Regions from separate parts of the Bradyrhizobium sp. AZCC 1719 genome, predicted to be linked through region 2. Evidence: predicted binding sites of a transcription regulator. Region 2 holds the regulator's gene; each other region holds the start of a gene.
The links. Region 2 encodes PhoB, which activates phosphate uptake and scavenging genes when phosphate is short. Its sites were predicted from a motif close to TGTCATNNANCTGTCAT; they were not measured.

Region 1: the regulator PhoB is predicted to act here: its motif matches at 4,298-4,314, upstream of V1292_RS33755 (choice-of-anchor I family protein).
Region 3: the regulator PhoB is predicted to act here: its motif matches at 1,902-1,918, upstream of V1292_RS16090 (alkaline phosphatase D family protein).
Region 4: the regulator PhoB is predicted to act here: its motif matches at 3,303-3,319, upstream of V1292_RS27700 (RNA degradosome polyphosphate kinase).

The regions. Positions count from the first base shown of each region.
Region 1 covers NZ_JAZHRU010000001.1:7,169,013-7,176,937, forward strand. Annotated here, with positions in the region: gene V1292_RS33755 (choice-of-anchor I family protein) at 1-4,190, opposite strand, end outside; gene V1292_RS33760 (tetratricopeptide repeat protein) at 4,402-7,734, opposite strand; gene V1292_RS33770 (alpha/beta fold hydrolase) at 7,776-7,925, opposite strand, start outside.
Region 2 covers NZ_JAZHRU010000001.1:2,239,571-2,247,495, reverse strand. Annotated here, with positions in the region: gene V1292_RS10635 (aspartate aminotransferase family protein) at 1-14, opposite strand, end outside; gene V1292_RS10630 (GcrA family cell cycle regulator) at 511-1,020, shown strand; gene phoB (phosphate regulon transcriptional regulator PhoB) at 1,200-1,904, opposite strand; gene phoU (phosphate signaling complex protein PhoU) at 1,978-2,694, opposite strand; gene pstB (phosphate ABC transporter ATP-binding protein PstB) at 2,706-3,473, opposite strand; gene pstA (phosphate ABC transporter permease PstA) at 3,580-4,539, opposite strand; gene pstC (phosphate ABC transporter permease subunit PstC) at 4,539-5,447, opposite strand; gene V1292_RS10600 (PstS family phosphate ABC transporter substrate-binding protein) at 5,524-6,549, opposite strand; partial or broken gene V1292_RS33840 (two-component sensor histidine kinase) at 6,704-6,843, opposite strand; gene pstS (phosphate ABC transporter substrate-binding protein PstS) at 6,919-7,925, opposite strand, start outside.
Region 3 covers NZ_JAZHRU010000001.1:3,423,113-3,431,037, reverse strand. Annotated here, with positions in the region: gene V1292_RS16090 (alkaline phosphatase D family protein) at 261-1,835, opposite strand; gene V1292_RS16085 (hypothetical protein) at 2,074-2,505, opposite strand; gene V1292_RS16080 (indolepyruvate ferredoxin oxidoreductase family protein) at 2,650-6,141, opposite strand; gene V1292_RS16075 (hypothetical protein) at 6,319-7,260, shown strand; gene V1292_RS16070 (SDR family NAD(P)-dependent oxidoreductase) at 7,335-7,925, shown strand, end outside.
Region 4 covers NZ_JAZHRU010000001.1:5,847,366-5,855,290, reverse strand. Annotated here, with positions in the region: gene ppx (exopolyphosphatase) at 1-1,019, opposite strand, end outside; gene V1292_RS27700 (RNA degradosome polyphosphate kinase) at 1,032-3,230, opposite strand; gene V1292_RS27695 (chromosomal replication initiator DnaA) at 3,377-4,054, opposite strand; gene V1292_RS27690 (CDP-alcohol phosphatidyltransferase family protein) at 4,152-4,694, opposite strand; gene purM (phosphoribosylformylglycinamidine cyclo-ligase) at 4,844-5,917, shown strand; gene purN (phosphoribosylglycinamide formyltransferase) at 5,914-6,567, shown strand; gene V1292_RS27675 (glutathione S-transferase family protein) at 6,636-7,367, shown strand; gene V1292_RS27670 (cold-shock protein) at 7,432-7,635, opposite strand.

The sequences.
Region 1 (7,925 bases), 4.9 Mb from region 2:
TGCGACAGGGTCAGCGAAGCGCTGGTGACGCTCGAGCTGTTAGCCCCGTCATTGTCCAGCACCTCCTGGAGCGCAATGATCTCGGGTGCCTTGAGATTGTTGACAACGGCGTCCGCGAGGCCGGCGAACTTGCTTGCCGGCGTCGGTACGCCGTCTACCGGTTGGCCGATCGGCGCCAGGTTCTCAACGTTGAAGGTCGCAACGCGAATCCGGTCCAGATTCTCCACGATAGTGGTGGTTTCCCTTTGCAGGTTCGCGGCCGTAACCGGGCCATAGGCCTCGGTCGTGTTCACCTCATACTGGCCATTCGCATAGTTCACGACGCCTGTTACATCGCCTAGTCGATCTCCGGTCTGAAGATTGGTCGGCAGCGCGACACCGGCCTCGTCATCCAACTGAATCCGCTCCGGATTGAAGTCGAACACCTTGTCGGCAGGCTGAGTGGTTCCGGGCGTCGTGTCGCTGATCGTCAGGCCGCCACGCGAATTCTCCGAGGGGTTGACGCCGACGTTCGGCGTTACGAACTGCTCGTCAAAGTTCGAGTGGAAGGGACTGGTAACACGCACATCTTCAAGCGTGACGCGCATGCCTTCCAGCGATTCCCAGAAATCCGATCCCTGATTCACCGGATCGTAGGTGCCAGCCGGGGGAGCGGTATCGACATCATCGTCGCCGAGCGACACCATGGCCGGCTTGCGCTCAAGGCCGGTCGCGAGGTTGTCGACATCGCCGATCCGCACAGCCGTCGGCAGAGCATTGCCGGTCGACAGCACGCTAGTAGTACCTGCCACTGGATTGAGCTGCGTGACCGACAGTTGGTTCGTGCTGGCGAACTCGTTGACGGTTGCGGTCAATTGCACTTCCGCGCCGACGACGATGCCGCTTGGGATCGTGACGTTGGCACCCGTGCCTAAGAAGACGAAGACGGCATCCGAGGTCCGGTAGTCGCCATCGCCGACGGCGTCCTGAATGTAGTAGCCGACCGGGTTGTTGCCGCCATTCTCGGTGCCGGACGCGTCAATGGCAGTGACGATGCCGCGCACGGTTACCTGCTGGCCGACATGCTCCGAGCGATGCCCCGCGCCCTGAACTTCGTAAATATGCATCGCATCGTCGTTCTGGATCGTGCCGGTCGCGACCGCTTGCGTGGCGCTGACTGCAGCGGTGACGCCCTGCTGCGCCGTCGTCGCATTGGTGATGGTCGCCGTGAAGCTCTCGTTGGCTTCAAACGCGGAATCGCCAGCTACGTTGATCGTCACGGTAGCCGACGTCTGGCCGGCCGGAATGGTGACCGTGACGTTGCTCGGCAGGTTCATGACGCCCGCGAAGTCCTGCGCGTTGGCGCCGTTGCTCGCACCCGCCGCCAATTGCAGCATCACATCGACCGAACCGATAGTGCCATTGGTGCGCTCGATGGTGAAGGTGAACGCGGTGGTGCCGGTATCTCCTTCCGCGTGCGATACGCTGGTCGAGGACGACGCGACCCGGATTTCCTGGGTGTAGTTCTGCGGCAAGGCCGCGTAGACGGTCAGCCCCGCGCCCGCATATCCGGCGCTTGAGTTGCCTTCGTTGGCGGTGAGCACGAGCGCCGTACCGGTCGGGCTATCTGCGGCGCTGATGAACTTCGTCAATTCGGGCGCATTGCCCTCGCCAGCGAGCGGTGGTTGGTAGCCGACATACGAGGCATTGGCCGGATCGGTGATGTCATAGACCATGACGCCGCCGACCCGCTCGAGGCCGACGAAGGCGTAGGTCCGCCCATTGATGACGCCGACATCGACGCCTTCCGGCTCGGGACCCTTGTTGTCGGAACGATTGTCGGTGGCTCCACTTCCACCACCTTCGGCCGTATCGACGTTGAAGCGTGTGGCAAAGTCGCGCGCAATGATCGCCTCGAACTCACCGCCGGTTTCGCGGACCTTGGTAATCGTACCGTCGGCATTCTGCTTGAAGATCGAAATGCCACGGCCGCCATAAGCGTACACCTGGTCGATGTCGCCATCACCGTCGGTATCGCCGAGGTCCGAACGGACCCTAAGCCGGCCGAGGCCGGTGGTGTTGTCCTGGAGTGCCGCCGCATTCGGATAGGCGACCTCATCAAGCGTCACGTTCGCAAGGTTGGACTCGTCGTCGAGCTCTACTCGCGCATCGCCCTCGTTGGCAGTGACGAAATATGTCACGCCACCAACTTCAAAGGTCGCGATCGCATCCGGCTGAAGCAGACCGATCACATCGGCGTTCTGAAGATTGATTCCACCACGATCGGTGCCGTCAAAGGCGTTGCCGGCCAGGTTGCGATCGACGCCGCCAAGCGGCAGGATCGCAAGCGGTTTGGTTGCGGCGGCATCAGTGAGATCAATCACCGCGACCGCGTTGACTTCCTGCAACGTCACATAGGCGCGGCTTCCATCCGGCGAAACCGAGATGTATTCCGGCTCGATGTCGGCGGATGCCGGCTGGCCGTTGAAGAGCGCAACGCCTGCCTGCTTGAGGACCGCCTCGAATCCGTCGAGGCCCTCGAACGATATCGTGTTGGCTACCGCTGCGTTGGCGGCGCCGCCCGAAAGGCTGATGATGGAAACGCCGCCCTCCGGGTTCACCATCTGCGAGCTGCCATCGGGGAGCGAAATCGAGACCGGCTCGCCTTCGTCCGCAACCAACAGTTTCGATCCGTCCGCAGTAAACACGAGCTGGTCGGGGCCGGCGCCGACTTCGACGGTCTTGATCAGCGTACCATTCGGATCGAAAAGGGCGACGAAGCCGTTCGCGCCGGGCAGGTCACTGGCGTAAGCCACGGCGAGAACGCCGTTCTTGATCGCAACCGAGTTCGCGCCACCGAAACCATCAAGGGCGGCCAAATCGATCGAGGAAACGAGGTTCACCGTGCCGCTTGCGCTGATGGCCACAATGTCAATCGTGTTGCCCACGGTATTGAGCACATAGGCGCGACCGGTTGACGGATCGAACGAGACAACTTCGGCATTGGTGCCTGCGGCTGGCGCGAAATTATCGAGCCGAACGAGCTGCACTGCATTGGTGGCGTTCGGGGTCGTGGCCGACCCTTCCAATGACTGCGCCTGGTCGAGGATCGTGATGCCGCCGATCACGTTGCCCGCGGGTGCGTCGTCGTTCTGGATCGTTCCAGTCGCGGTGGTCTGTGTGCCAAGCGAGGTCGAAACCGCCGCGTTGTTGTTGGTCGCGGCCTGCAGCGTCAACGTGAACGCTTCGTCCGGCTCAACCGTCACGTCGCCGTTGACCTCGACAGTGACGAGCACCGAAGCCTGTCCGGCCGGTATTGTCCCGCTGAAGGCGAAGGGCACTGCAGCAGCGCCATTGAAGTCGGCGGCATCGGCCGCTGCCGAGGTCAGTTGGCCGCTAAAGTTGACGTCACCGGTGGTACCGCCGGTGCGCTCTACTGTGAAGGTGAAGGTCGTCGTTCCGGCGCTCCCTTCAGCGTGGGCGACGGAGAACGAGTCGGCGGCGAAAGCCACCGTTTGCGACGGAGTGCCTGGCTGGATAGTAAAGGGCACACCCGAGATTGGAGACTGCGGAGCCGTGAGGAATGGCGCGTCAGGCGCGACGCCATCAGCGCTCTGATCGCCGCTGCCGCTTTGCGCGACAAAATTGGCGGTCGTATTGAAAGCCGCGAGGGCAGCGGCACGCGACGCGAAAGATGCTCCGCCGAGTGTCGGGTCATAAGCTGCGACATCGGCCCCGTCAGTCCGGGGCAGCACCAGGGCCGTCGAGCCTGCGGCCAGCCCGGTACCGCCGAGCGAGCCACTGGCAGCGGAATTGAAGCCGCCGTTTGCGTTCGTCACCGCGCTCAGGAACGTGGTCGGGGCACTCTCGGAGGTGCCGAGGAAGGCATAGATCGACTCGTCGGAATTACCGAGCGCGATCGTTCCGCCGGAGATTGTACCAATGTTGGCGCTGCGGGTAGCGGCGGAGGAGGTATTGAGAAGTTCGACAATCGTCCCTGCCGCCAGATCGCTATCGCCATTGGTCCAGGTCAGACCACCCTCGCCCGTATTGAAAGCGCCGCCAGATTCGATTGCCAAACCATTCCACTCGTTGTCGCTGAAACGGATGACTGATCCGGCAACGATCGGATCGATCACAATAAAGGCGAGGCCGTCATTTCCGTCCGCGTTGAAACCAACGAAAGCAATCGAACCGGGACCAAGAGCCATTAGACAATCTCCAAAAAAGGCAAAAGCCGACCGCGGCCGCACGAGGAGGCTCGCGCAGCGCCGAAAGAGGGGCTGTGTGACAGCGGCGGGAATATAGGCTGGCGTTAATTACAGCGCGGTGACGGTTTATTAACCATTCGTCATTGTCCCACGCAGAACTCTGCGGCATGTCGGCTGAAGCCGTTGCCGCTTTGTCCTGATAGGAGCGACGTTAAAGGGTGCCGCTCCCCACGAGCACAAAGGGCGCCCATATGGCGGGGTGCGCATTCTCGCCGCCCCTCGCGATCAAGGCCGAGATCGAGCGGCGAAGCGCCTCGGCACGACCGACATCAGGGCGCCCCTTCATGGCATCGATGGCGCCGGTGATGATGGCAACCGCTGCGTCGGAGCTGACCGCCCAGTGCGAGACCAGCAAAGCGCGCGTGCCCGCATAGAAAAATGCCCGCGCAAGACCGGAGAAGGCCTCCGAATTGGAAGCTTGGCCGCCAGCCGTATTGCAGGCCGACAGAACCACCCAATCGGCATCCAGCTTCAGGCCCGAAATCTCCGACGACGAGAGATAGCCGTCATCGCCGGGCGTGGCGGCCGGCGGCGGGTTCAGGATCAGTCCCGGCTCGATAGACCCATGTACCTGCCCGGCAAGCGCACCATGTGTCGCAAAATGCAGGATACGATACCTTGCGAGATCGCCGCTTTCGTTGAGCGTCTTTATCTTCGTCTCGGTGGCGCTATTGCCGAGATAGACCTCGCCTTTCACGGGCGAGAAACTATTTGCCACCGAGCACAATTCAAGCGCGGTTTCCGGCAGTGGCATCTGTCGCCTGAGTTGCTCGATGTCGGCGGTGCCGCCGGACAGCGCGGCGACCGTGCGCAAGCCTCTTTGCGCGATCTGGCTTGTTTGCGCCGGAATGGCTCCGCAATTCTGGATCTGGCGCGCCAACCTGGCGCGCGCAACCGCAAGATCACTGCGGCCATCTCCGTCGAGCAAGGGATTGCCGAAGCCGAGGAACGGCTTCGATGCAGCGCTCTTCCGCGCGATCTGGCGCAGCGCCTTGAGGCTGGAGACCGAGGGCAAGACGGTCGTCGCAAATCGCTTGACCAGCCAAGGCGCTTTCGAAAGGTCCGCTTTCGCGCGGTCATTGCCCGCATCCGGCGCAGGCTTGTCAGTCAGCAGCACCCCGAAAGGCAGCATGGCCAGCGGACCGGACGGCACCAGGATCAGTTCTTTGCCCTCGATGTCGTGGGCGACCGGGCCGAGCAGCGCCTGATAGAGCGCAAACGCCCGCTCCTGGTCGAACGGCAATGGCTCGCCGGCCGGCAGTGGGCGCCTCACGCCGAGTTTTTCCGGGCATGTGGATGTCTTGTCCAGCCACGCCTCCACATCGAGGCCACAGCGCAAGATTCTGACCGTATCGGCGAGTTGCTTCTCGCCGATATCAGCAGCGTGCCACCGCACGTCCGAACGGGTAACTGTCCAGACAAAGGTGAAGCGCAAGGTCGTCGTGAACAGCAGCAAAGCCTCGTTCGGATGGAGCTGCTTCTGAACGTCCTCGATCGAAATGGGAGCCTTGGTGACCAGCGCCGAATATTCCGGAAACCGAGCGCCGATCGCACGGTCCAGTTCCCGGATCTGGCCGGCGATGGCCGAGGCCCAGGCCCGAAGCGCCTGCTCCGTCGCCGGGTTGCGCGCGGCGTCAGACCGCGATAGCGCCGCGATCAGCCGCTTGTCGGTGGCGACTGCTTGCCCATCGAGATCCTGCCGCTCGCGAACGCGCGCCGCCAGATCCCCACTGCCTTCCGCGATGCGGGCCGACATTCCGGCAATCGCTCGCGCAGCCTGTTCGTCGCCGATCCATTGCGCCGCCTCGAACGCCTGCAATCGCAGCACGCTGGCCTGCCCGCCAGTGGAGCCGCTTGCGAGATTATGGGCGGCGACGATCAGTCCCGGGAACGGATTGGTATCTTCATGGGTCTTCAGAGCGCCCCGGCCCTTTTCCTCGCTAAACTCCGTGGCGCGGCGGCTATTCTGGATGGCCGCCGCCCGGGCAAACGCATCGTGGGCTTGCCGCCAATCCTTCATATCGAGAAAGTGTGCGCCAAGATTAACGAAGCTGTTGGCGACGTCCGGATGCGCGTCGCCGAACGCGTGCAGACGCATGTTCAGCGCCCGTTTCAAGAGCGGCTCGGCCTCCTGCGGCCGTCCGGTACTGTCCAGGATGACAGCTAGATTGTTGAGACTGTTTGCGACCAGCGGGTGAGAACTGCCCAGCACGGCTTCGCGTATGGCGAGCGACCGACGCGCGAGCGGTTCCGACTCCGCGTAACGATCGCCACTAATAATCAGCGTCACGAGATTGTCGAGAGAAACGGCAACGTCCTGGTGGGTCGGGCCGAGGCTCTTTTCGCGAATGGCGAGCGATTTGCGGAAGAGCTGTTCGGCCTCCTGCTTGCGCCCCAGATGCACCCACGCTTCGGCAAGATTGTTCAGAGCCGTCGCCACGTTCGGATGCGCCGCTCCAAATGCTTTTTCCTTTATCGCAAGCGCACGGGCAAGCAGGCCTTCGGCTTCGGCTTCTCTGCCCTCTCGCGAGAACACCAGGGCCAGATTGTTGAGGCTCGCGGCGACGTCGGAATGGTTTGGACCCAGCACTTTTTCCCTGATGGCCAAGGTCCGCCGGGCCAATTGCCCGGCCTCCTGAAGTCGCCCCTGTGCACGACGGAGCTCTCCGAGATTATTGAGCGTGGCCGCCAGATAGATGCTGTCGGAGCCATGCTGCTTTTCCTGGACATCGAGGGCTTCGGCAAAGCGCGCCTCCGCCAAGTGCAGCCGGCCTTGTGCCCGATAGATCTCGGCGATGTTGTTCAGGGCAACCGGGACCATGACGTCCGCTTGCCCCGGAGACTTTCTGAAAATTGCCAGCGCACGGTTGAAAATATCGAGCGCTTCCGTCTCCATCATTTGACGGTGACGGAGATTGCCGAGTTGCATGCGCGTCAGCGCCGTCGTGAGATGGTCAGCGCCCAGCACGCGCTCATTAATGCCAATCGCCCGCAAAATATCTCGCTCGGCATCATTCAATCGGTTCTGGCCCAGCGCGATCTGACCCAGGGTAGCGAGCACGGCGGCAACATCAGGATTATTTGGGCCAAGGCTTTTCTCACGGATGGCAAGCGCCCTTTTCAGGACACTTTCAGCTTCCGCCGTTTCGCCTTGCGTCTGCAGCACCTGGCCCAGCACGACCAGTGTCGTTGCCGTCAAAGGCGACTGTCGCCCGGAAGTTCTTTCAGCCTCGCTTTGGAGCTTCCTCGCAAGACTAATCGCTTCGCTGTAGCGGCCTTCCTTTGCAAGCGTTGTGATGCGCTGCATCAGCGTCAGCATATCCTGTGGACCCGCGCGGCAGGGCGACACCATGACGCTCACAATAAATAGGATGCCCAAAAGCCACTCGGCAAACCCCTGCCACCCTGCCCGCATGCTGCGATTGCTCCGATTCCTGCCACCCCTTGTAGGCCACACCAAGATGGAGGCCGTGTGACCGGCCATGCCTGTTCAGGAAATGCGAGCCACAGGAGCCGGCCGAGACATCAAGCGGGCAGTAGAAATTCGCTCAACGCGCGCGATACAGCGGCCGGCTGATCAAGGGGCGCCAGGTGGCCGCAGTCGGGGATGACCTCCAGCCGCGCGTGGGGTATCAGGCGATGCGCGCGCTCGGCGATCGCGACCGGCAGCAGCGG
Region 2 (7,925 bases):
GCGCTATTGGTCATGGCAATCACTGAGGTTTGAGACCTGCCTTTGAGACCTGCCGCGGGCGTGCATTGGCGCGAACGCGGCAACAGCCGGTCTTGCGAAAACGAAACGTGCCGCCTCTTAAGGGCGGCACGTGAGAGGCATTCTATGTGGGTGGGGAGCGCTGTCAACACGCACGGAACGGCCTTTCCTGCAGTGCAAGATGCTGAAATCCGTAAGATTGCGGTGTGGTGGAAAACACGCAGTGAAATGCCTAGATTGTCAGAACATGTGGACGTTCGGGCCCGGACTCTTGCGCCCGAGTCACGCCATATTGTAGCGTTTGGGCTGTCGGGTACGACATCTCGTGCGGCAGTTCTGATCCCTTAGAGTCCTTTTTGTGCAGGCGTAAACGTTCGGCGCGGTTAGCGCGTCCGGCGAGGGCTAAGGGATTCTGACCGCAGGGATTTTTGAGACGATTGACTCGCCGGCGCTGCCCCCGATTGGCCGGCGCGATGCGAAGGGAAGATTACGATGACCGTTTTGACCTGGTCCGACGATCGCGTCGAACAGCTTAAGAAGCTCTGGGAAGCCGGATTGTCGGCGAGCCAGATCGCCGCGGAACTCGGAAATGTGACGCGAAACGCCGTGATCGGCAAAGTGCACCGGCTGGGCCTTTCCGGCCGTGCCAAGAGCCCCTCCTCGGCCGCCCCGCGGCAGCGCAAGGCACGCCCCGCCCAGCCGATGATGCGGGTGTCGCGCCCGGTCTCGCGCGGCAACACCGCGCTGGCACACGCCTTCGAAGTCGAGATGGAGCCGGATCCGATCGCCTTCGACAACGTCGTGCCGATGAGCCAGCGGCTGTCGCTGCTCGAACTGAACGAGGCCACCTGCCACTGGCCGGTCGGCGATCCCTCGAGCCCGGAATTCTTCTTCTGCGGCGGCAAGGCGCTCACCGGCCTGCCCTATTGCGCCCACCACTCGCGCATCGCCTACCAGCCCGCCGCCGATCGGCGGAGGCAGCAGCCGAAGCAAACGAGGTAAGGGGCGCGCTCACAGATGTCGTCCCTGCGAACGCATGCGAACGCAGGGACCCATAACCACGGGTGTGCGTGGTTATGCTTCGCTGGAGCTCCAGCGTTTCTCAACAATCAGCATCGGTGGTTATGGGTCCCCGCGTTCGCGGGGACGACAGCCGAATGCGCCGAGATAACAGCGAAACCTTACGGCTCCACTTTCGCAAACCGATCATCCAGCGCGTAACCGGCGCCGCGGACGGTGCGGATCGGATCCTGCTCGCGGCCGGGGTTGAGCAGTTTGCGCAGGCGGCCGATGTGGACGTCGACGGTGCGCTCGTCGATATAGATGTCGCGGCCCCAGACACTGTCGAGCAACTGCTCGCGGCTGAAGACGCGGCCGGGATGCTCGAGGAAAAATTCCAGCAGGCGATACTCGGTCGGACCGAGATCGATCTGGCGGCCCGAGCGCGCGACGCGGCGCTTTTCGCGGTCGAGTTCGATGTCGCCATAGGTCAGCACGGTGGCGAGCCGCTCGGGGCTCGCACGGCGCAGCAGGCCCTTCACCCGCGCCAAAAGTTCCGGCACCGAGAACGGCTTGACGATGTAATCGTCGGCGCCGGTCGCAAGCCCGCGCACCCGCTCGCTCTCCTCGCCGCGCGCGGTCAGCATGATGATCGGCAATTGCTTGGTTTCAGGGCGCGCCCTCAAGCGGCGGCACAGCTCGATGCCGGAGAGCCCCGGCAGCATCCAGTCGAGCACGACGAGATCGGGCACGCGCTCCTTCAGCCGCGTATCCGCATCGTCGCCGCGGGCGACGGTTTCGACATCATAACCTTCGGCGTCGAGGTTGTAGCGCAACAACGTGGTCAGCGCTTCCTCGTCCTCGACCACCATTATGCGCGCGCTCATCTTGCATCAGCCTCTTCTGTTTGACGCGTTATCTTCACGCGAACCGGTCTCCACTTCGCCTGAAAACGCTTTGTCAGGTATTCGGCACCGTGGTGGCAAACGTCGTCATGTCGCCCTTCGGGCGCTTGTCGAGCATCTGCTGTCCCTCGATCATGTAGAACACGGTTTCGGCGATGTTGGTGGCGTGGTCGCCGATCCGCTCGATATTCTTGGCGCAGAACATCAAATGAATACAGAACGAGATGTTGCGCGGATCCTCCATCATGTAGGTGAGGAGCTCGCGGAACAGCGAGGTGCAGATGGCGTCGACTTCCTCGTCGCCCTTCCACACCGCCATCGCCGCCGGCAGATCGTGCGCGGCATAGGCGTCCAGCACCGACTTGACCTGCGACTGCACCAGATCGGTCATGTGCTCGAGGCCGCGCATCAGTTTCAGCGGCTGGAAATCGTTCTCCAGCGCCGCGACCCGCTTGCCCATGTTCTTGGCGAGGTCGCCGATCCGCTCCAGATCGGTGGCAACCCGCATCGCGCCGACGATCTCGCGCAGATCGATCGCCATTGGCTGGCGGCGGGCGATGGTCAGCACCGCGCGCTCCTCGATCAGATGCTGTAGACGATCGACCTCGAGGTCGTTGGCGACGACGCGTTTGCCGAGCGCGACGTCGCGGCGGACCAGCGCGTCGACGGATTCGGTGATCATGCGCTCGGCCAGGCCGCCCATCTCGGCGACCAGACGAGTCAATTCCTGGAGGTCGCTGTCGAATGCCTTGGCCGTGTGTTCAGACGCCATCCTTGTTCTCCTTAGCCGAACCGGCCCGTGATGTAGTCCTGGGTGCGCTTGTCGCGCGGATTGGTAAAGATCGTCTGCGTTACACCCTCTTCCACCAGAACGCCGAGATGAAAGAACGCCGTGCGTTGCGAGACGCGCGCGGCCTGCTGCATCGAGTGAGTGACGATGATGATCGTGAAGTTTTCCTTCAGGTCGTCGATCAGTTCCTCGATGCGAGCGGTCGCGATCGGATCAAGCGCGGAGCAAGGCTCATCCATGAGAATGACTTCCGGACCGACAGCAATGGCCCGAGCGATGCACAACCGCTGCTGTTGGCCGCCCGACAGTCCGGTGCCAGCTTCATGGAGCCGATCCTTCACTTCCTCAAAAAGCCCCGCCCTCTTCAGACTGGTTTCAACGATGTGATCGAGGTCGCTCTTACTGCGCGCCAGCCCGTGAATGCGAGGTCCATAAGCAATATTATCGTAGATTGATTTAGGAAACGGGTTGGGTTTCTGGAACACCATGCCCACGCGAGCACGAAGCTGGACCACGTCGAGCCCGCGCTCGTAAATGTTCGTATTGTCGATCTCGATGTCGCCGGTAACGCGGCATGTCAGGATAGTATCGTTCATTCGATTGAGGCAGCGCAAGAACGTCGATTTGCCGCAGCCCGACGGGCCAATGAACGAAGTGACGGATTTCTCCGGAATGTTCACCGTAACGTCGAAGAGCGCCTGCTTCTCTCCATAATGAACGTTGACGTTCTTTGCGGTGATTTTCGACCGACCCACCGGCATTTCGCCGGATACGGGAATCGTCACCGACGACATGGCTGAAGCGCTATGGGTATTCATTGAAAACTCCGTAACTCTGGATTTGCCGGACGCGCGCGCCAATCGAGTTTTACCATTGCAGTTTCTTTCGGAGCCGGTAGCGGAAGTAGATGGCGACCCCATTCAAAATAAGCGTGATCGCCATCAAAACGAGGCCCGCGGCGGCCGCGTTTGAATGGAAATCAGCGCCCGGACGCGACACCCAATTGAACGCCTGAATCGGCAGGACGGTGAAGCCTTCGAACAACCAGGCAAATGATACGAAGGGAAACTCACCGTTGATCGGGGCCGGCGGCAAGAACGCGATGAATGAAAGAGCGCCGATAGTGACCAGCGGCGCGGTCTCGCCGAGCGCGCGCGAAATACCGATGATGACGCCGGTCAGGACGCCCGGAATTGCCGCCGGCAAGACGTGATCCTGGGTGACTTGCCACTTCGTTGCACCAATCCCGTACGCCGCCTCGCGCAAGCTCCATGGCACGGCCCGGATCGATTCACGGGTGGCAACGATGATGATGGGCAGGATCAGCAAAGCCAGTGTGAGGCCCGCCGTAAATATGCTGCGTCCCGTGCCGAAGCCATAGACGAAGAGTCCAAGTGCCAGAAGGCCGAAAACAATGGACGGAACGCCCGCAAGATTGCTGACGTTGATTTCGATGATGTTTGTCCAGATGTTTTTGGGTGCATACTCTTCGAGATAGATGCCTGCGGCCACACCGAGAGGAACGCCGATAAAGGCAGTAACCGAAATCACCAGAAGCGATCCGACCCAAGCTGACAGGATTCCTGCCTGGCCGGCGCGCCGGGACGGAAAATTGGTGAAGAATTCAGCCGTCAGCCGCGGATAGCCGGAAACCGCCAGGTCGACCATCAGCGCCGCCAGAGCAATCAATCCGATGGATGTCGCCGCGAGTCCGAAACAAATGAATATTATTTCGTTCCTCCGGCGACGCTTGAGGCGATCGATAAACTCGTTGTCGACTGCCTGGCTCGGCACCGTTTCGTCGGTCATGGTCGATGCAATGGACATCAGTAGACCTCACGGAATTTGTGGCGGAGCCAGAAGCCGGCGATGTTGAAGACGAGGGTGAGCAGCAGGAGCGCCAGCCCGGTCGCAAAAATCGTCTGATAGGCGAGGCTGCCGTGCGGCAGGTCACCAAGGGCGACTTGAACGATATACGCTGTGATTGTCGCGGCGGGCTCGCGCGGATCGATCGTGAGATTTGGTTGCTGCCCGGCAGCGATCGCGACGATCATCGTTTCGCCGACGGCACGCGAGATCCCGAGAATAAAGGCGGCCGCCACGCCCGAGGTCGCAGCAGGAAGCACGACCTTGACGGCGGTCTCCAGCCTCGTCGCTCCCATCGCCAGCGAACCGTCGCGAAGGTTGTTCGGAACAGCGCGCATGGCGTCTTCCGACAGCGAAGCGACGTACGGGATGATCATGATGCCGATGACAATGCCCGCACTCAAGATGTTGAAGCCCGGCAAGTCCGGCACAAAGGTCTGCAGAAACGGCGTCATGAACAAGAGGGCAAAAAAGCCATACACCACCGTCGGCACGCCGCTCAGCAGCTCCAGGATCGGCTTGATGATTTCACGGGTTCTGGGTGACGCGAATTCACTCAGATAGATGGCCGTTATGAGCCCGATTGGCGCAACGAATAGCAGCGCAACCACGGTGCTCAAAAGCGTGCCGCCAAGAAGAGGAAGAATACCGTATCGAGGATTTGCGAACAGCGGCGTCCATACCGTCCCGAACAGGAACTCCGTGATCGGTACAGACCTGAAGAAGCCTATCGATTCAAAGATGAGGACGCCGACGATAGAGAGCGTCACAAAGACTGAGGACGCGGCAGCGGCAAGAAGAACGAATTCAATCGCCCGCTCGCGCAATCGTTGCCTGCGGCGCTCCCCGACAGTTAACGCTGACGCCATAATATCCCCCACCAGCTCGTATCAGACGGCGCCGGAGAAGCCATTGCTTCTCCGGCTTAGTGCTCACTGCGTTCGATCAGGTCTTCGCGTCACGCTTCATCAGGTCATCGATCGAGACACCAACTTCGGGAACACCCCCGAACACGGTGCCTACCCGACCTTCCTTGAAATGCTTGTGAGCCGTCGCATAGGCGGCGGGCGGAAGCGGCAGATACTTCACTTCCTTCACCAGCGCCGGGCCCTTGGTCATCAGGAACTCGACATAGTCCTTCACCTCGGGCTTATCGGCGGCCTTAGTGCTGACATAGATGAAGAGCGGACGCGCGAGCGGATTGTAGGTGCCGGCGGTAACCGCTTCGAGCGACGGCTTCACGCAGCCCTTGCCCTTGCCTTCATCAATACCCAGCGCCTTCAGCTTGTCCTTGTGCGGCTCGTAATAGGCGAACGGGATGTAGCCGAGCGCATTCTCGTCACGCTCGATGCCCGTTACCAGAACGTTATCGTCTTCGCTGGCGGTGAAGTCGGCGCGGGTAGCCTTGGCCTTGCCGTTCACGGCTTCGGTGAAATAGTCGAAGGTGCCGGAATCGGCGCCCGCGCCGAACAGCGTCATCTTCTTGTTCGGCCATGCCGGATTGACGTCGCTGAAGTTCATGACCTTGCCCTGGGCGGCGGGTTCCCACATCTTCTTCAGCTCGGCAACCTTGACGCATTCGAGGGTCTTGTTCTTTGGGCTGACCGCCACAGTGAGCGCATCAAAGGCGATCGGCATTTCAATGAACTTGACGCCATTCTTGGCGCACTCGTCCATTTCCTGGCGCAGGATCGGCCGCGATCCGTTGGAAATATCGGTTTCGCCACGGCAGAATTTCTTGAACCCACCACCGGTACCGGAAATACCGACGGTCACGCGCACCTCGTTCTTCTTCTGTTTCTGGAACTCCTCGGCGACTGCTTCGGAAACCGGGAACACGGTGCTCGAACCGTCAATGGTGATGGTCTTGGTCTGGGCGGACGCTGACGTGGACAGGCTCGACGCGCAAGCCAGGGCTACCAGCGATGTAGCGATCGGGCCGGTAGCACCGAGTGTTTTGAAAAATTTCATGGTGGTCTCCATCTGGTGAGCGAAGCGCCGGAATGCGCCCGATCGCGCTCACGCCGCCCCGTTTAGGAGCGGTCGATAGAGCTTTTACGAAGGTTAGATGACAGTTGGATGACAGTACCAAGCGATTGAAATCGCTGAGGTTTAATGCGCTGTCGGGATCTTGGTATGGGGGAAAACAGGCGGTAAAAGTCGCCCCGTTTTTAGGCACGCTTCAATCAAAAGCCGGCCGCGATAACGGTTAAGAATATGTTTCATCAGAGATAAAACCGAGCCCGGTTCCCCGTGTCCTCGCGAGATCGCGCAGGCCACCTGGCTCGTTTTACGCCCTCCCAATGTGCCATTGCACATTGGGAAATGAGCGTGGGTTGCTCAGCTCTTGATGCCGGCCGACCAGGTCTTCTCGATCAGCCTGACGACCGAATCCGGCATCGGGATGTAGTCGAGTTCCTCAGCCATCTTGGCGCCCTTCTCGAACGCCCATTTGAAGAACTTGATGGCTTCGGCTGAAGCCGCCTTGTTCGCGGGTTCCCTGTGCATCAGGATGAAGGTCGCACCCGTGATCGGCCACGACGCCTCACCCGGCTGGTCGGTCAGGATCACGTAGTAGTTCTTGGCACCGGCCCAGTCAGCATTCGATGCTGCAGCCTGGAACGCCGCAATGGTCGGTCGCACCGTCTTGCCGGCCTTGTTGATGACCGCGCCATGCGTCAGCTTGTTCTGCTTGGCGTAGGCGTACTCGACGTAGCCGATCGAGTTCTTGGTCTGGCTGACGTTGCCGGCAACACCTTCGTTGCCCTTGGCGCCGACGCCGGTCGGCCATTCCACGGCAGTGCCGGAGCCGGCTTTGGCCTTCCATTCGGCATTCGTCTTGGAGAGATAGTCGGTCCAGATGAAGGTCGTGCCCGATCCGTCGGAGCGGCGTACCACGGTGATGGCCTCGCTCGGCAGTTTCAGTTTCGGATTGAGCTTGGTGATCGCGGGATCGTCCCACTTCCTGACCTTGCCGAGATAGATGTCGCCGAGCAGCTCGCCCGAGAACACCAGTTCACCCGGCTCGATGCCTTCAAGATTGACGACGGGCACCAAGGCGCCCATGGCCTGCGGCCACTGGATCATGCCATACTTTTCAAGCTGCTCCGGCTCGAGCGGCATGTCGCTCGCGCCGAACGTCACCGTCTTGGCCACGATCTGCTTGATGCCGGCACCGGAGCCGATCGACTGGTAGTTCAGGCCGTTGCCGGTCTCCTTCTTGTAGGCGTCGGCCCACTTCGAATAGAGCGGGAACGGGAAGGTGGCGCCCGCGCCGGTGATATCGGCCGCAAAGGCCGACGTCGACGCGGCGACCAAGCCGGCAGCGACGATTGTCCCGACGAAAG
Region 3 (7,925 bases), 1.2 Mb from region 2:
CGGCTCGAGGCCGGGATTTGCACACCGTTTGTCCTTCGGCAAGGTCGCGTTTGGCTTCCCGCCGCGTTAGGCCGATGCGCGACGCTCCAGCTATTTCACTAAGCGAAATTGACCTTTGGAGATCGCCGCGCGAAGGCAATCAGGACCAAGTCAGGGGTGCGATGGTAAGGGCGTTCGCCGCGTGCTCGGGGCGATCATCGCCCTCTCCGTGCCAATCGTGGTCGGCGGCTATCTGCTGGTGCGCCCCTCACAACGCCGGCTCAGATATGCTGCGCCATGATCCGGCCAGGCCGCGCATCCGGGCGGGGCTCGATATCGACCGACCACAGGTCGCGGTTGTCGACGTCCTTCAATGTCACGGTCATGACTTCGGTCTTGCCGTCGATGTCGACGCGGCCGAAAAACTGCAAGCCGTAACAGGGGGCGAGATTTTCGCCGCTGCACCCCTTCTGGAACATCGCTTTCGGGCCGAACGTATTGTCGAGCGGGGCCGGCGCCCAGGTGCCAGCATGCAGCGGGCCGGAGACGAATTCCCAGAACGGCTCAAAGTCCTGATAGATCGCGCGGTTCGGATCATAGAAATGGGCCGCCGTGTAATGCATGTCGGCGGTCAGCCAGACAATGTTGCGGATGCCGGCGCGCTTCATGAACGACAGCAAATCGGCAATCTCATGCTCGCGGCGCTCCGGCGGGCCGTCGCCGAGCGCAATTGCGTCCTCGCTGATCAAGCCGATCGGCATGTCGGCGGCGATCACCTTCCAGGTGGCGTCGGAAGCCACCAGTTCGCGCTTCAGCCAGGCCAGTTGCGCCGCGCCGAGGATGCAGGTGTCGCTGTGGTCGTCATGCCTATTAAAAGTGGAATCGCGGTAGCTGCGCATGTCGATCATGAAGACATCGAGCAGCGGGCCGTAGGCGATCTTGCGATAGATGCGGCCGTCTCCCTGTGCGGGTGTCGCGCGCATCGGCATGAATTCATGGAACGCGCGGCGCGCCCGCGCCACCAGATGCGAGGTGCCGTCCGCGGCATAGCCGCTCGCGTCGGCCGTGCCGACCGGCGCCCAGTCGTTCGTCACCTCGTGATCGTCCCATTGCGCGAACAAGGGCACGGCGGCATGAAAGGCGCGAAAATTCGGATCGAGCCAGTTGTATTTGTAGTTGCCGCGGAACTGCGCGAGGGTTTGGGCGACGACAGACTTTTCCTCGGTAACGAGGTTTCGCCAGACCCCGCCATCGGGCAGCTTCAGTTCCCGCTCCACCGGGCAGTCGGCATAGATGTGATCACCGCAATGGATGAAGAAGTCCGGGCGGTTGTCGAGCATAGTCCGGTAGGTCTGCATGCCGCCGCGGCTTTCGTCGATGCCCCAGCCCTGCCCCGTGGTATCTCCCGACCAGGCAAATGATACGCTGCTCCGTGTGGTGGGTGCGGTACGAAAATGCCCGACCTGCGCCTCGCCGGCGATCCCCGGCTCGCTTTCAAACCGCACGCGATAGAAAATATCCTGCCCCGGCGTCAGTCCATCGAGCAGCACCTTCGAAGTGAAGTCGGCATCCGGCAACGCATCGGCAGAAGCCGTACCAATGATGGTCTTGAAATCTTCGCTGGCTGAACATTCGACCTGCATCCGCGCCGCGCGGTCGGCGCGCGCCCAGACCACCGCGGAATTGGCCGAGACGTCGCCCGATTGAATGCCGCTGGTGATGAGCGGCCGATCCGCGGCGCGGCTGAGGTAGGGTCTGGCGAGGCCGCCGAAACCAGCGACGGCGAATGTCGCGGCGGAGCGGACCAGCCATTGACGCCGCGTCAGGGCGGGCTTGGCGCGAATCGCAATCGGCATCGAACACCCCTCGTCGAATCACGACGAAGGTGTGCCCGAGCAATTTGAATGCTGGCCGAAGGTTTTGCGACAGGTGGATGAAGGTGCGAAATCGTGGAATTGTAGGGTGGGCAAAGCCAACGGGTCGCGCGAATGCGCGCCCGATGACAGGCTCCGCGTGCCCACCATTCACGAACACGACTGTGGACAGATGGTGGGCACGCTTCGCTTTGCCCACCCTACGGCAGCTCCGATTACTCTATCGCTGCCAGTCGCAGATGCCGCCGGACTTGCACGGCCAGGTCTGGATCCGCGTGTCGCGGGCCTGGGCGTCCAGCGGATTGGTATGGCGGCGCGCCTGCTTGGTGCTGACAGCAACGCGCGGCTTCTGCTGCACACGCTCCTGCACGACACGAGTCCTGGGTGCAGCAGTCTTGGGTGCAGCAACCTTCGGCGCAGCGGCCTTGGGCACGACCACGCGCTCCGTCTTCACCGGCTTGCGATCGGTTCTGGCCTCGATCCGGACCGGCGCAAATTGCGTCGGCGGCCCGAGCCGCTTCGGCGAGAGCAAGGCCTTGGAAGGATCGAGCTCGAGAAGTTCGCCCGCGCGATATTCGTCTGCCAGCGCGGCGCTGCCCGACATCAGGAGCCCCATGCAAAGTGCTGCGGCAATAGCGTTTTTCAGGACCATCGCAGGCCTCCTGAAATCAACCCAAAGAATTAAGAACAGCCGACATGTAGGGCGCCGGCCGGACAATTCCAGCCGTTCCCGCCCTCCCGGTCACCGATGACTGAGCCCAGCCGTGAGAAACTTCACGTGCCGGATGAACAGCCTCTATTCGGCCGCCTGCGCCACCGGCTGAACGATCGCCGCTTCCAGCCGCGTGCACTCCGCACGGTATTTCGCGACATTGGCTTCCTTGACATGGCCATAGCCGCGAACAAGTTCCGCTGATTTCGCCAGCGCCACCAGACGCGGCCAGTCATGCGGCTTGGCCCTGTCGAGATGGCGGAAGATCATAGCGGAATATTCGCCCGGCAAGGCCCGCTCCATCCGACGCTCGGCTGAGTAGCCGAACGGATCGAATGCAGTCCCGCGCAGGAACTTGAAGCGGGTCAAGATGTCGAAGGCGCGGAATATCCAGGAACCGAATTCGCGCTTGCGCAAATGCCCGGTCAGTCGATCGCGGGATGCCAGCAGCGGCGGCGCGAGGCTGACCTTGACGCCAGGGTCACCGTCGAACTGCTCCTTCAGCGCTTTTGCAAACTCGCCGTCGGAATAAAGCCGGGCGACCTCGTATTCGTCCTTGTAGGCCATCAGCTTGAACAGGCCCTTGGCGAAAGCCTCGGTCAGTTCATGCGAGCCCGGCGCGGCCTTGGCTTCTGCGGCGCGGACGCGCTCGACGTCGGCGAAGTAGCGCTTCGAGTAGGCCTCATTCTGATAGTCGGTCAGGAACCTGGCGCGGAACGCGATGCTTTCGTCGAGCGTGCGCCGGACCGGCGCCGCGCCCGAACTCTTGAAGCGTGCGGCGCTGACGACGCGCGGCAGATCGTGCGCCGCGAGCCGGCCCCAGGAGAACGCGAGCTTGTTCATCTCGATCGCCGCGCCATTGAGGTCGATTGCCTTCATGATCGCTTCCAGCAACAGCGGGATCGCCCCGCGCTGGAACGCAAAGCCGAGCATGAAGGCGTTGGTCGCGATGCTGTCGCCCATCAGCGCGGTGGCAAGCCCGGTCGCATCGAGAATGTCGAGGTCGGAGGCGCTGACCGCCTCGTTGAGCGCGTCCCGCATCGTTCCCGCCTCGAAATCGATGTCGGGATTGATGACGAAGCTCGCGGTCGGCAAGAGGTCGGCATTGACGATCGCCCGTGTCACGCCACGCTCGGCCCGGCTCAGCGCGGGGATGCTGGTGGCGACCACGATGTCGCAGCCGAGGATGAGATTGGCGCCGCCGGGGGCGATGCGGACGGTCGAGAGATCGTCAGCCTGCGGTGCGATGCGGACATGGCTCATCACCGCACCGTTCTTTTGCGATAGGCCTGTGAAGTCGAGCGTCGAGCACGCCCTGCCCTCGACATGGGCGGCCATGCCGAGCAGCGCGCCGATGGTGATGACGCCGGTGCCGCCGATGCCGGTGACGAGGATGTTGTAGGCGCCATCGAGCGCGGGGACTGCCGGCGTCGGCAGATCGGCAAACAGCGCCGAGGGATCAGCCGCCGCGCGGTCGGCTTTCCGCAAGCGTCCGCCATGCACCGTGACAAAGCTCGGGCAAAAGCCCTCGATGCAGGAAAAGTCCTTGTTGCAGTTCGACTGGTCGATCCGACGCTTGCGGCCGAACTCGGTTTCCAGCGGCTGCACCGAGACGCAGTTCGAAACGGAAGAGCAGTCGCCGCAGCCTTCGCAGACGCGTTCGTTGATGAAGACGCGCTTCGGCGGATCCGGATAGAGCCCGCGCTTGCGGCGCCGGCGCTTTTCCGCGGCGCAGGTCTGGTCATAGATCAGGACGGTGAGGCCCTCGACCTCGCGCAGCTCCCGCTGCACTGCGTCGAGTTCGCGGCGGTGATGAACGGTCGCGCCGGCGGGAAAATAATTCGCCGGATATTTCTCGGGATCGTCGGAGACGATGACAAGGCGCTTGGCGCCCTCCGCCGAAACCTGGTGCGCGATCTGCGATACCGAAAGCCCGCCTTCGGCCGGCTGGCCGCCGGTCATCGCGACCGCATCATTATAGAGAATCTTGTAGGTGATATTGACGCCGGCGGCGGCCGCGGCGCGGATCGCGAGCAGGCCGGAATGGGTGTAGGTGCCATCGCCCAAATTCTGGAACACATGCGGCTCGCTGGTGAACGGCGCCTGCCCGATCCAGGTGACGCCCTCCGCGCCCATATGCGAAATCGTCTGCGTCCGGCGGTTCGGCACCGATAGCGCCATGCCGTGACAGCCGATGCCGGCCATCGCGCGGCTGCCCTCGGGGATCTTGGTCGAGGTGTTGTGCGGGCACCCCGAGCAGAAATACGGCGTGCGCTGCAGCTTTGCGGAGCCGACGCCATCCGAGGGACGGTCGAAGGCTTCGAGTTTTGCGAGACGCTGCTCCAGCGCCGGGCTGCGATGACCGAGTTTTCGCAAACGCGCCACGACGGCCGCCGCCACCATGGTCGGCGTCAACTCGCCTTCGCTCGGCAACAGCATGGCGCCACTCTCGTCACGCTTGCCGACCACCGAAGGGCGCCTCGCGGCATCCACGTTGTAGAGAATGCGGACAAGCTGGTCCTCGATAAAGCCGCGCTTCTCCTCGACCACCAGCACGTCCTGCAGGCCTTCCGCAAAGGCGCGCGCGCCGGATTCCTCCAGCGGCCAGGTCAGCGCCACCTTGTAGATGCGCAATCCAAGCGCCTGCGCTTCGGTATCGGTAATGCCGAGATCGGCCAGCGCCTGCCGCAGATCCAGATAGGCTTTGCCGGTCGCCATGATGCCGAGCCGCGCCGGCTTTGAATCCAGCACGATGCGGTCGAAGCGATTGACGCGCGCGAACGCCGCGACCGCCTGCATCTTCGGACCGTGCAGCCGCCGCTCCTGTTCCATCGGTGCATCGGGCCAGCGGATCGAAAGCCCGCCCGGCGGCATCTCGAAATCGTCGGGCGTGATGATCTTGATGCGATCGGGATCGCTGACGATCGAGGCCGAGCTTTCGACCGTCTCGGAAATCGCCTTGAACCCGACCCAGCAGCCCGAATAGCGCGACAGCGCAAAGCCCAAAATGCCGAGATCGAGATAATCCTGCAGCGTCGCCGGGTTGACCACCGGCATCAGCGCCGCCGCGAACACCTGCTCGCTCTGGTGCGCCAGTGTCGAGGACTGGCAGCCATGGTCGTCGCCGGCCAGCGCAATCACGCCGCCATTCGGCGAGGTGCCGGCGGAGTTCGCATGCTTCAGCGCATCGACGGAACGGTCGACGCCGGGACCCTTGCCATACCAGATGCCGAATACGCCATCGACCTTGGCGCCCGGGAACATGCCGACCTGCTGGCTCCCCCACACAGCGGTAGCCGCCAGGTCCTCGTTGAGACCCGGTGAGAACTCGATGTCATGCTGCTTGAGGAACGTTTTGGCGCGCCACAGCGCGTGATCGTACATGCCGAGCGGCGAGCCGCGATAGCCGGAGATGAAACCTGCGGTATTGAGCCCCTGTGCGCGATCGCGTTCGCGCTGCAACATCGGCAATCGGACCAGCGCCTGCGTACCGGACAGAAAAATCCGTTTCGCATCCAGACGGTACTTGTCGTCCAGTCCCACTTCCATCAACGCCATTCGTCCGCTCCCCGTCACGTTCCGCCGGTTATTTGAACCGGTCTAATTGCGAACACCATGCACCGATTTTGCTATGCGTGCCCAGCGTGAATTCATGGCCGCAGGGCATATCTCGCCCGTGTTGTGGATCGGCCGGGCCTCTTGCGGGAGCCCGCCTTCTTTGAAACGCTCGGGAATTAAAGGGAGACGCCAGCGATGACAGAACCGGCCTTCAGAACCGAGATATTGGAGAGCGGCAATCTGCTGGTGGGGCCGTGGCGGAGTCCGAGGCAGATGCTCCACGCGCAGGTCTATGATTCGCACGCCTCGATCCACGACGATGCGACCGCGCAGAAGCTCGGCTTTCAGGGCGGCACCATCGAGGGACCGACCCATTTCAGCCAGTTCGCGCCGCTGTGTGAACGCATCTGGGGCCAGGCCTGGTTCGAAACTGGCTGCCTGTCAGCGCACTACCGCAATCCCGCCTTCGAAGGCGAAGAAGTGCAGGCCAACATCGAGAAACCGAAGCCGGGGCAAACGACTTGCGCGATCGGCATGACCAAGCGCGACGGCACCGAGATTTTGCGCGGCACTGCTTCCGTCGGCGACGTAATGGAAACGGCGCTTTCCCGGCGGCTCGGCGAACTGAAGCCGCTCGCCGATCCCGTCATCCTCGCCGATCTCAAGGTCGGCATGAAGACCGGCCGCCAGATGGTGAAAATGGATTTCGACCAGCACATGGGCGATCTCTATCCGTTTTCGCTTGAGCAGAAGCTGAAGGTGATCACCGAACCATCGGCATATTATTCCCAGGAGCTCAATCCCTGGGGCCGCGCGATCATCCCGTTCGAAATGCTAAGCGTGCTGTTTCAGTACCGCGCCCGCGAGGACCGGCTGCCGGTCCGCGGACCCGCGGTCGGGCTGTTCGCGGATCAGGAGATCCGCCTGCTGCGCGGGCCGCTATTCGTCGGCGAGAACTATGCAACCGAACGCGAGATCGTCGCGCTCAGCGGCAGCCGCCGCACCGAAAGCGTCTGGATGCGCACGACCGTGTTCGCAATGGACGATACGCCTGTCGCCACCATGCTGTTGAACATGGCGAGCATCAAGGATTCCTACGCCAACTACGAGCAGGAGCATAAAGCGCTCTATGGGTAGGTGAGCCCGAGCCGACAACGAGCCCTGTTACAAAGAGGTACTGCAACAGTACCCGATCCCGGGAGTGGAACGAGATGCGTCTGAAAGATCGTGTCGCCATCGTCGTCGGCGCCGGCCAGAGCCCGGGCGAAGGCATCGGCAATGGCCGCGCCACCGCGCTGACCTTTGCGCGCGAAGGCGCCAAGGTGCTGTGCGTCGATCACAATCTGCAATCGGCGCAGGAGACGGTCGACATGATCGCCGAGAGCCACGGCGTGGCGGCAGCCTTCAGAGCCGATGTCACCAAAAGCGCCGAGCTCAAGGCGATGGTGGCAGACGCACAGGCACGCTGGGGCCGCATCGACGTGTTGCACAACAATGTCGGCGTCAGCCTCGCCGGCGGCGACGCCGAACTGCTCGAGATATCAGAGGAAGCGTTCGATCGCTGCGTCGCGATCAACCTGAAGAGCTGCGTGTGGGCGGCCAAGCACGTTATCCCGATCATGCGCGCGCAGCGAAGCGGCGCCATCATCAACATCTCCTCGATGGCCGCGATCACGACTTACCCTTACGTTGCCTACAAGGCGACCAAGTCGGCGATGATCGCCTTCACCGAACAGCTCGCCTACCAGAACGCGCAATACGGCGTCCGCGCCAACGTCATCCTGCCCGGACTGATGAACACG
Region 4 (7,925 bases), 3.6 Mb from region 2:
AGCCGATCGGTCCATGCGACCAGTTCCTCGGCGTGGCGTGAGGAGCGCGACAACAGTCCGTTCAGGGTTTGGGCTGCGCAGATGAAGCCGTCCTTGGCGCGCTCCTGCGGCGGCAGCATCTCGTAGAGCAGGCCTTCGCGGACGCCAAAGGTGGAAAACACGATCGTCTTCGGCCGGCCGACGCGGATGATGTATTCGAGCACCAGCGCCGCATAAGTCAGGAGCGGACGCCGGGCGTCCGCAACCACTTCGATGTCCGCGAGCATGTTGGCGGCCGCCAGCCGACGCAGGCGGCGGGCGAAATCGAGCGCGTCGGCGGCAGGTAATGAATAGCCATGCATCACGCGTAGCGGATAGCCGCTCTGGACGATGTGAATACGTGCGAGCGCGCGCCAGGTGCCGCCGACCGCATAGAAGGTGCGGCCATGGCCGGCCTTGAGCTGGGCGACGCCGGACAGATCGTCGCGAACGATGCGCTCGGCACGCTTCAAGGATTTCTCCGAGAGATCCTGTAGCGCCAGGCTTCCTAGCGGCAGCGTGACGCCGCTGTGGACCCGGTTTTTCTCCACATCGATCAGTTCAAGCGAACCGCCGCCGAGATCGCCGACGATGCCATCGGGATTGTGGATGCCCGAGATGACGCCGAGTGCGGACAGTTTTGCCTCGCGCGGACCGGACAGGATCTGAATCGGCGCGCCGCAGATGCGCTCCGCTTTGGCAATGAAGTCGGGACCGTTCTTGGCGTCGCGGCAGGCGGCCGTGGCGATGGCGAAGACGCGCTCCACCTGCTGGATACGACACAGCGCGCGAAATCGCCGTAGCGCCGTCAGCGCCTTGGTGACCGCATCCTCGGCCAACAGGCCGGTGCTCTGCACCTCGCGGCCGAGCCCGCACAGCGCCTTCTCGTTGAAGATGGTGACGAGGCTGCGCGCCATCGTCTCATAGACGACGAGACGAACCGAGTTCGAACCGATGTCGATGACGGCGACGCTGGAAGCGCGCTTGCGCGGCCGCTTCACAGCGGCGCTCCCTTATGACGATTGCTGACGCTCGGTACGACGCGTGAGGCGGCGCGGCGAAGATTCCTTGAGAGACTTTCCACGTCCAGACAGGCTCGGATTCGTCATGAAATAGTTATGCAGGTTGAACGGCTCTTCGCCTTTCGCGGCCTTCATACGCGTTGAAGACCCATCCGGCAACAATTGCCAGCTCTGCTCAGTATCCTTCAGATTCGCGACCATGATCTGTTCGAGAACCTGCTGATGTACCGTGGGATTTTGCAATGGACAGAGGACTTCGACGCGGCGGTCGAGGTTTCGCGGCATCATGTCGGCGGACGAGATATACACAGCCGCCTTCGGGCCGGGCAGCCCTTGCCCCATACCAAAGCAATAGATTCGGCCGTGCTCCAGGAAGCGGCCGATCACCGATTTGACGCGGATATTGTCCGATAGCCCGGGTACGCCAGGCCGCAGGCAGCAGATGCCGCGCACCACCAGTTCGATCGACACGCCGGCCTGTGAGGCCTCGTAGAGCGCGTCGATGATGTCGGGGTCGACTAGCGAATTCATCTTCATCCAGATCGCGCCCGGCTTGCCGTGCCTTACGTGATTGGTCTCGCCCTTGATGTGTTCGATGATGCGCTTGCGTAGTGTCAACGGCGACACCGCCATCCGCTCGATGTCGCTCGGCTCCGCATAGCCGGTGATGTAGTTGAATACCCGCGCCGCGTCGCGGCCGATGATCGGGTCCGACGTGAAATAGGAAAGGTCGGTATAGATGCGCGCGGTGACCGGATGATAATTGCCGGTGCCGGTATGCACATAGGTCGTCAGGCTGCCGCCCTCGCGCCGCACCACCATCGACAGCTTGGCGTGCGTCTTCAGTTCGAGAAAGCCGTATACGACCTGCACGCCGGCGCGTTCGAGGTCGCGCGCCCAGCGGATGTTGGCTTCCTCGTCGAACCGCGCTTTCAGCTCGATCAGCGCGGTCACCGACTTGCCGGCTTCCGCGGCCTCGGCGAGCGCCCGCACAATCGGCGAATTGCTCGAGGTGCGGTAGAGCGTCTGCTTGATGGCAACGACGTCGGGGTCGCGGAGGGCTTGCTGCAGGAATTGCACGACGACGTCGAAGGATTCGTAGGGGTGATGGACGACCAGGTCCTTTTGCCGGATCGCGGCGAAGATGTCGCCGCCATGGTCGCGCACCCGCTCGGGATGGCGCGGCACATAGGGCATGAATTCGAGGTCGGGCCGGTCGAGCCGCGTGAGCTGCGAGAGCTCGTTCATCGCCAGCACGCCATCGACCAGAAACACCTCGTCGTCGGCGGCGGAAAGCGCCTGCTGCACGAAGGTGCGCAGCGCTTCCGGCATTTTGTCTTCCATCTCGAGGCGGATCACCGAACCGCGCCGCCGCCGCTTCAGCGCGGTCTCGAACAGGCGGACCAGATCTTCGGCCTCTTCTTCGATTTCGAGTTCGGAGTCCCTGATAATGCGGAAAGCGCCCTGGCCCTTGACGGTGTAGCCGGGGAACAGCCGGCCGATGAACATGCCCGTGGCTTGCTCCAGCGGGATCAGGTGCACCGCGCCGTCCTTGGTCGCCGGCATCCGGATGAAGCGGTCGATCTTGCCGGGCATGCGGATCAGCGCGTTCATCGCCTTGCCATCGGACGTTCGCAACAATTGCAGCGCGATGGTGAAGCCGAGGCTCGGGATGAACGGGAACGGGTGCGCGGGATCGATCGCCAGCGGCGTCAGCAGCGGGAAAATGTTGTGGAGGAAGTGATCCTCGAGCCAGCCGCGCTCCGCCTTGGTGAAGTCGTGACCATCGACGAGCTTGATGCCGGCATCCGACAGGGCGGTCCGCAGATCGCGCCAGATAGCCTGCTGGTCGGAAGCGAGTTCCGAAACCGTCCTGTTGATGAGAGTGAGCTGCTCGGACGGCGTCAGGCCATCGGGGCTGCGTTCAGCGATGCCTTCGCGGACCTGCGCCTTGATGCCGGCGACGCGAACCATGAAGAATTCATCAAGGTTATTGGCTGAAATCGACAGGAATCGCACCCGTTCCAGCAATGGATGGCCCGGATTGACCGATTCCTCGAGCACCCGGCGGTTGAAATGCAGCCAGGATAGTTCCCGATTGATGAATCGCTCCGGGCTCGTGACGATCGTGGGCAGAGCCTCGGCAATCGGCTCTTTTTCTTTTATTTCAACGGCTTGTACCAATTCCATAAGGCTTTGATCCATCGCGAGCGAGGCAGGGCCGACTTTAAGGGAATGCGGCCGCCAGCATGTGATACGCCGATGACGTTTCAATGACATTGACGTTCCGCGCAGAGCCGGCGTCAAGGCGGCAGGACGCAGCAGGAGCTGCCCGATCAGGCGCTGCGCAAGAGTTCCGCGGCCAGTGCCCGGGTGACCGGCCGGCCGAGCCGCAGCGCCTCGGTATCCAGGAGCTCGACCGCCTGGCGGGCGGCGGCATAGGAGCGCTCGATTCGGGTGGCGAGGTAGCTCACCACCGTCTCGTCGATGCTCAATTGGCGGTCCGCGCAGAATTTGACGATCAGGCCACGAAACAGCAGGTCATCCGGCGGCAACAGCGACACGAGGGGGGCGGCGCGCAGCCGCGACCGGAGATCGCGCAGTTCGATCTCGAACGCCGCCGGTGGAACGCGTCCCGTGATCAGGACGAAGGCCCCGTCCTCGCGCGCCAGGTTCAGGAGGTGAAACAAGGCGCGTTCGTCGAAGTCGGCCGGCCTCAGATCCTCGACCACCAGTGCTCCGGTGGCGAGCGCGCCGGGGACGGCAGCAGCGTCAAGCGCGTGCGCCGAGATCGAGCGCGCGCCCGCCTGTTCGGCCCAGATCGCGGCGAGATGGCTCTTGCCGGAGCCCTCCGGCCCCGCCAGCAGCATGATGCGGTTCGGCCAGTCCGGCCAGCTTTCGACCAGCGCGAGCGCGGCTTCATTGGCCGGACCCTCGAGGAAATTGTCGCGCGTCAGGCTCTCCGCATGCGGCAGCGCAAAGGCTAGCTGACGGGGTTGAACGCGAACTACCACGCAAATCTCCAGGCCGGGATATCGCGGCCTTCATAGCGCCTTCAAGCTAAATCGCCACCGGTTCGTGTGAAGAAAATGCGTCGAAGCAACGAACAAGCTAGCGCGCTTCGATCGTGCTCATGTGCCGCACCCACTCGACAAGATAGAGCGAGACGGAAACCAAAGTAAAAACCGTAACAAAACCCATCAGGATCACGTCATAAGGCGCCGGCTTGAAGTTGAAACCGAGCGACGCCAGCACCAGCGCCGCGAACGCCACCTGCGCCACCGTGTTGAGCTTCGACACCATCAGGGGCTTCATCGGGATCGGCTTGTCGAACAGCCATGACACGATCACGGCCGTGACAATCATGATGTCGCGCGACACCACGAGGATGACGAGCCAGCGCGGCACCGCGCCCCAGATGCCGAGCGCCACGAAGATGGACACCAGAAGTGCCTTGTCGGCAAGCGGGTCGAGCAGGGCGCCCAGTTCACTCGACATGTTGAAGCGCTTGGCGAGAAAGCCATCGACGGCGTCGCTGACCCCGGCAATGACGAAAATCGCAAACGCGATTTCCATCTGGCTGGAAACGATCGCCCAGACGATGACCGGCACAAGAATGATGCGCCCCAGCGTAATGATATTTGGAATGCTCAACTCGGTCGCTTCCCGGCTCCCGGCCTAAATCCGGCCCCTGGCGGGTACAGCCGGCTCTTATCTACATAGTATATCGGCCTGGCGCTTGCGAGCCATTGCAGGATCGCGGAATTCCTCGTAACCAGCCGTCATCATACTGGAATTTGGGCATGAACGACCGCAAAAACGGGCTGACTTACGCGGATTCAGGCGTCGATATCGATGCGGGCAACCGCCTGGTCGATCTCATCAAGCCGATGGTGCGCGCCACCGCCCGGGCCGGCGCCGATGCCGAAATCGGCGGTTTTGGCGGCTTGTTCGACCTCAAGGCGGCGGGTTTCAAGGACCCGGTGCTGGTGGCGGCGACTGACGGCGTGGGCACCAAGGTCAAGATCGCGATCGAGACCGGCCTGCATGGCGGTATCGGCATCGACCTGGTGGCGATGTCGGTCAATGACCTTGTCGTGCAGGGCGCGGAACCGTTGTTCTTCCTCGACTATTTCGCCTGCGGCAAGTTGGACCCCGACGCCGCGGCGGCCATCGTGGCCGGCGTCGCCGAGGGCTGCCGGGAGTCCGGCTGCGCCCTGATCGGCGGCGAGACCGCAGAGATGCCGGGCCTCTACAAGGACGGCGATTATGACCTCGCAGGCTTTGCGGTCGGGGCTGCCGAGCGCGGCACGCTGTTGCCGACCGCGGACATTGCCGTGGGCGACGCCGTGATCGGATTGGCCTCATCCGGCGTTCACTCCAACGGCTTTTCGCTGGTCCGCAAGATCGTCGCGCAATCGAGGGTCTCCTTCGATGCCCCGGCGCCGTTCTCGCCGGTCATGACGCTGGGCGGCGCGCTGCTGACGCCGACGCGGCTCTATGTGAAATCCTGCCTGCGCGCGATCCGCGAAACCGGCGCGATCAAGGGGCTTGCCCATATCACCGGCGGCGGCTTCACCGACAACATCCCACGTGTGCTGCCAAAGCACCTCGGCGTCGGCATCGATCTGGCGCGGCTGCCGGTGCTGCCGGTGTTCAAATGGCTGGCGGAGCAGGGCGGCATCGCCGAACTCGAAATGCTGCGCACCTTCAACTGCGGCATCGGCATGGTCGCCATCGTCAAGCCGGATGCGGCCGAGAAGGTGACGGAGATCCTGACTGAAAGCGGCGAGACCGTCGCCGTGCTCGGCGAAGTGATCCCGGCTGCGACCGAACATCGCGTGGCCTACAACGGCCATCTCGATCTCGCGCAATGAAGCGCCGGGTCGCCATTCTGATCTCGGGGCGCGGGTCGAACATGGCCGCGCTGATCGATGCAGCGAAGGCTGCGGATTTTCCGGCCGAAATCGTCGCCGTCATTTCCAACCGGGCCGATGCGGCTGGGCTGGAGAAGGCAGCCGCGAGCGGCATCCCGACACTGGTCGTCGAGAGCAAGCCGTTCGGCAAGGACCGCGCGGGCTTTGAGGCCGTTCTGCAGCGGGCGCTGGATGAAAAGCAGGTCGAACTGATCTGCCTCGGCGGATTCATGCGGCTGTTCACCGCCGAATTCGTGCAGCGCTGGTACGGAAAAATGCTCAACATCCATCCCGCGCTGCTGCCATCCTTTCCGGGTCTCGATCCGCACGGGCAGGCGCTTGCGGCCGGGGTCAAGATCTCCGGCGCGACCGTGCATTTCGTGATTCCCGAAACCGACGCCGGCCCGATCGTGATGCAGGGTGCGGTGACGGTGGCCGACGACGATACGTCAGAGACGTTGTCGCAGCGTATTCTCGGCATCGAGCATCGCATCTACCCCGAGGCGCTGCGTTTGCTTGCGAGCGGAAAGCTTCGCCTCGAAGGCGACATCTGCAAGGTCGCCGACGGGGCCGACCGCGATGGCACCCTGATTTCGCCGCGGACGATCTGATATAATCCGCAAGGTGTGTGCGCGAACGAGCGCGGCGACCGCGCTCCGCTAAATCCATCGAGGTTTCCATGATCACGCTCTATGGCTCCGGGCCCAATTTCGGCCTTCCCGACGCAAGCCCGTTCGTGACCAAGGCCGAGACCTTGCTACGGATGTCGAAACTGCCGTTCAGAAAAGCGCCGATGAGCTTTTCGAAGGCGCCCAAGGGCAAGATTCCCTACATCGAGGACGACGGCCAGTTGCTCGGCGATTCCACGCTGATCCGCTGGCATCTCGAAAAGAAATACGGCATCGATTTCGACCAGGGACTCAGCGCCGAGCAGCTCGCCATCGCCTGGGCCTTCGAGAAGATGGCGGAGGACAATCTCTACTGGGCCAGCGTCTACTTCCGTTGGATGATCGATGATAATTTTCGCAAAGGTCCCATCAATTTCTTCAAGGGCGTGCCGGCGCCGGTCCGGCCGGTCGTCGCTGCGATGATCCGCCGCCGCCTGCGCAAGACGTTGCACGGCCAGGGAATCGGCCGTCATTCCAAAGACGAGATCACCGCGATCGGGATCCGCTCGATCGATGCGATGGCGGCCTATCTCGGCGACAAGCCGTTTTTCATGGGCAGGGAGCCCGCCGGCATCGACGCCACGATATTCGCCTTCGCGGTCAGTGCGATTTGTCCGCTGTTCGAGTCGGATTTGCAGCGGGCGGCCGCAAGCCATGCCAACCTGCGGCGCTATGTCGGCCGGATGACCGCGCGATTTTATCCGGAGCTCAGCGAGATCGCCGGCTGCGAGGCGGCGGCCTGAATTCCAGGGCAGGGCGCAAACAAAATCCCCCGGCGGGGCCGGGGGCAATTTGCGTGGACGAAGTCTACGTGACCTTGAGGTTTTCCGCGGACGTCTTGCCGCGGTTTTCGACAAGGTCGTACTCGACGTGCTGGTTCTCGTTGAGAGTGGTGAGTCCCGCACGCTCGACGGCCGAGATGTGGACGAACACGTCCTTCTCGCCGACCGCCGGCTTGATGAACCCATACCCCTTGGTGGGGTTGAACCACTTGACGTTGCCCTTGTGCATCGCCATCGCCTGTCTCCAAGTTTGGTCTAGATATAAAAAAGACGCGGCCACGTTTTCCACGTGCCACGCCACAAACGGGCTTCCCGGTAGCTGCTAGATTTCCTGCTCGCGAAACGCACAGTCGAACGGCCTGAATCCGATTGCGCTTGGGATTGCAACACGAAATTTGGGCGTTCGCAAGGTTCTGGCGCGCTCCCCGCAAACCGTCCTGGTGTCGCGGGCTGTGGCAGCCGAACCACAATGGCGCGTATTCGGCAGCGCGCCGATTGACCGTTTGAGTGAACTAGGGG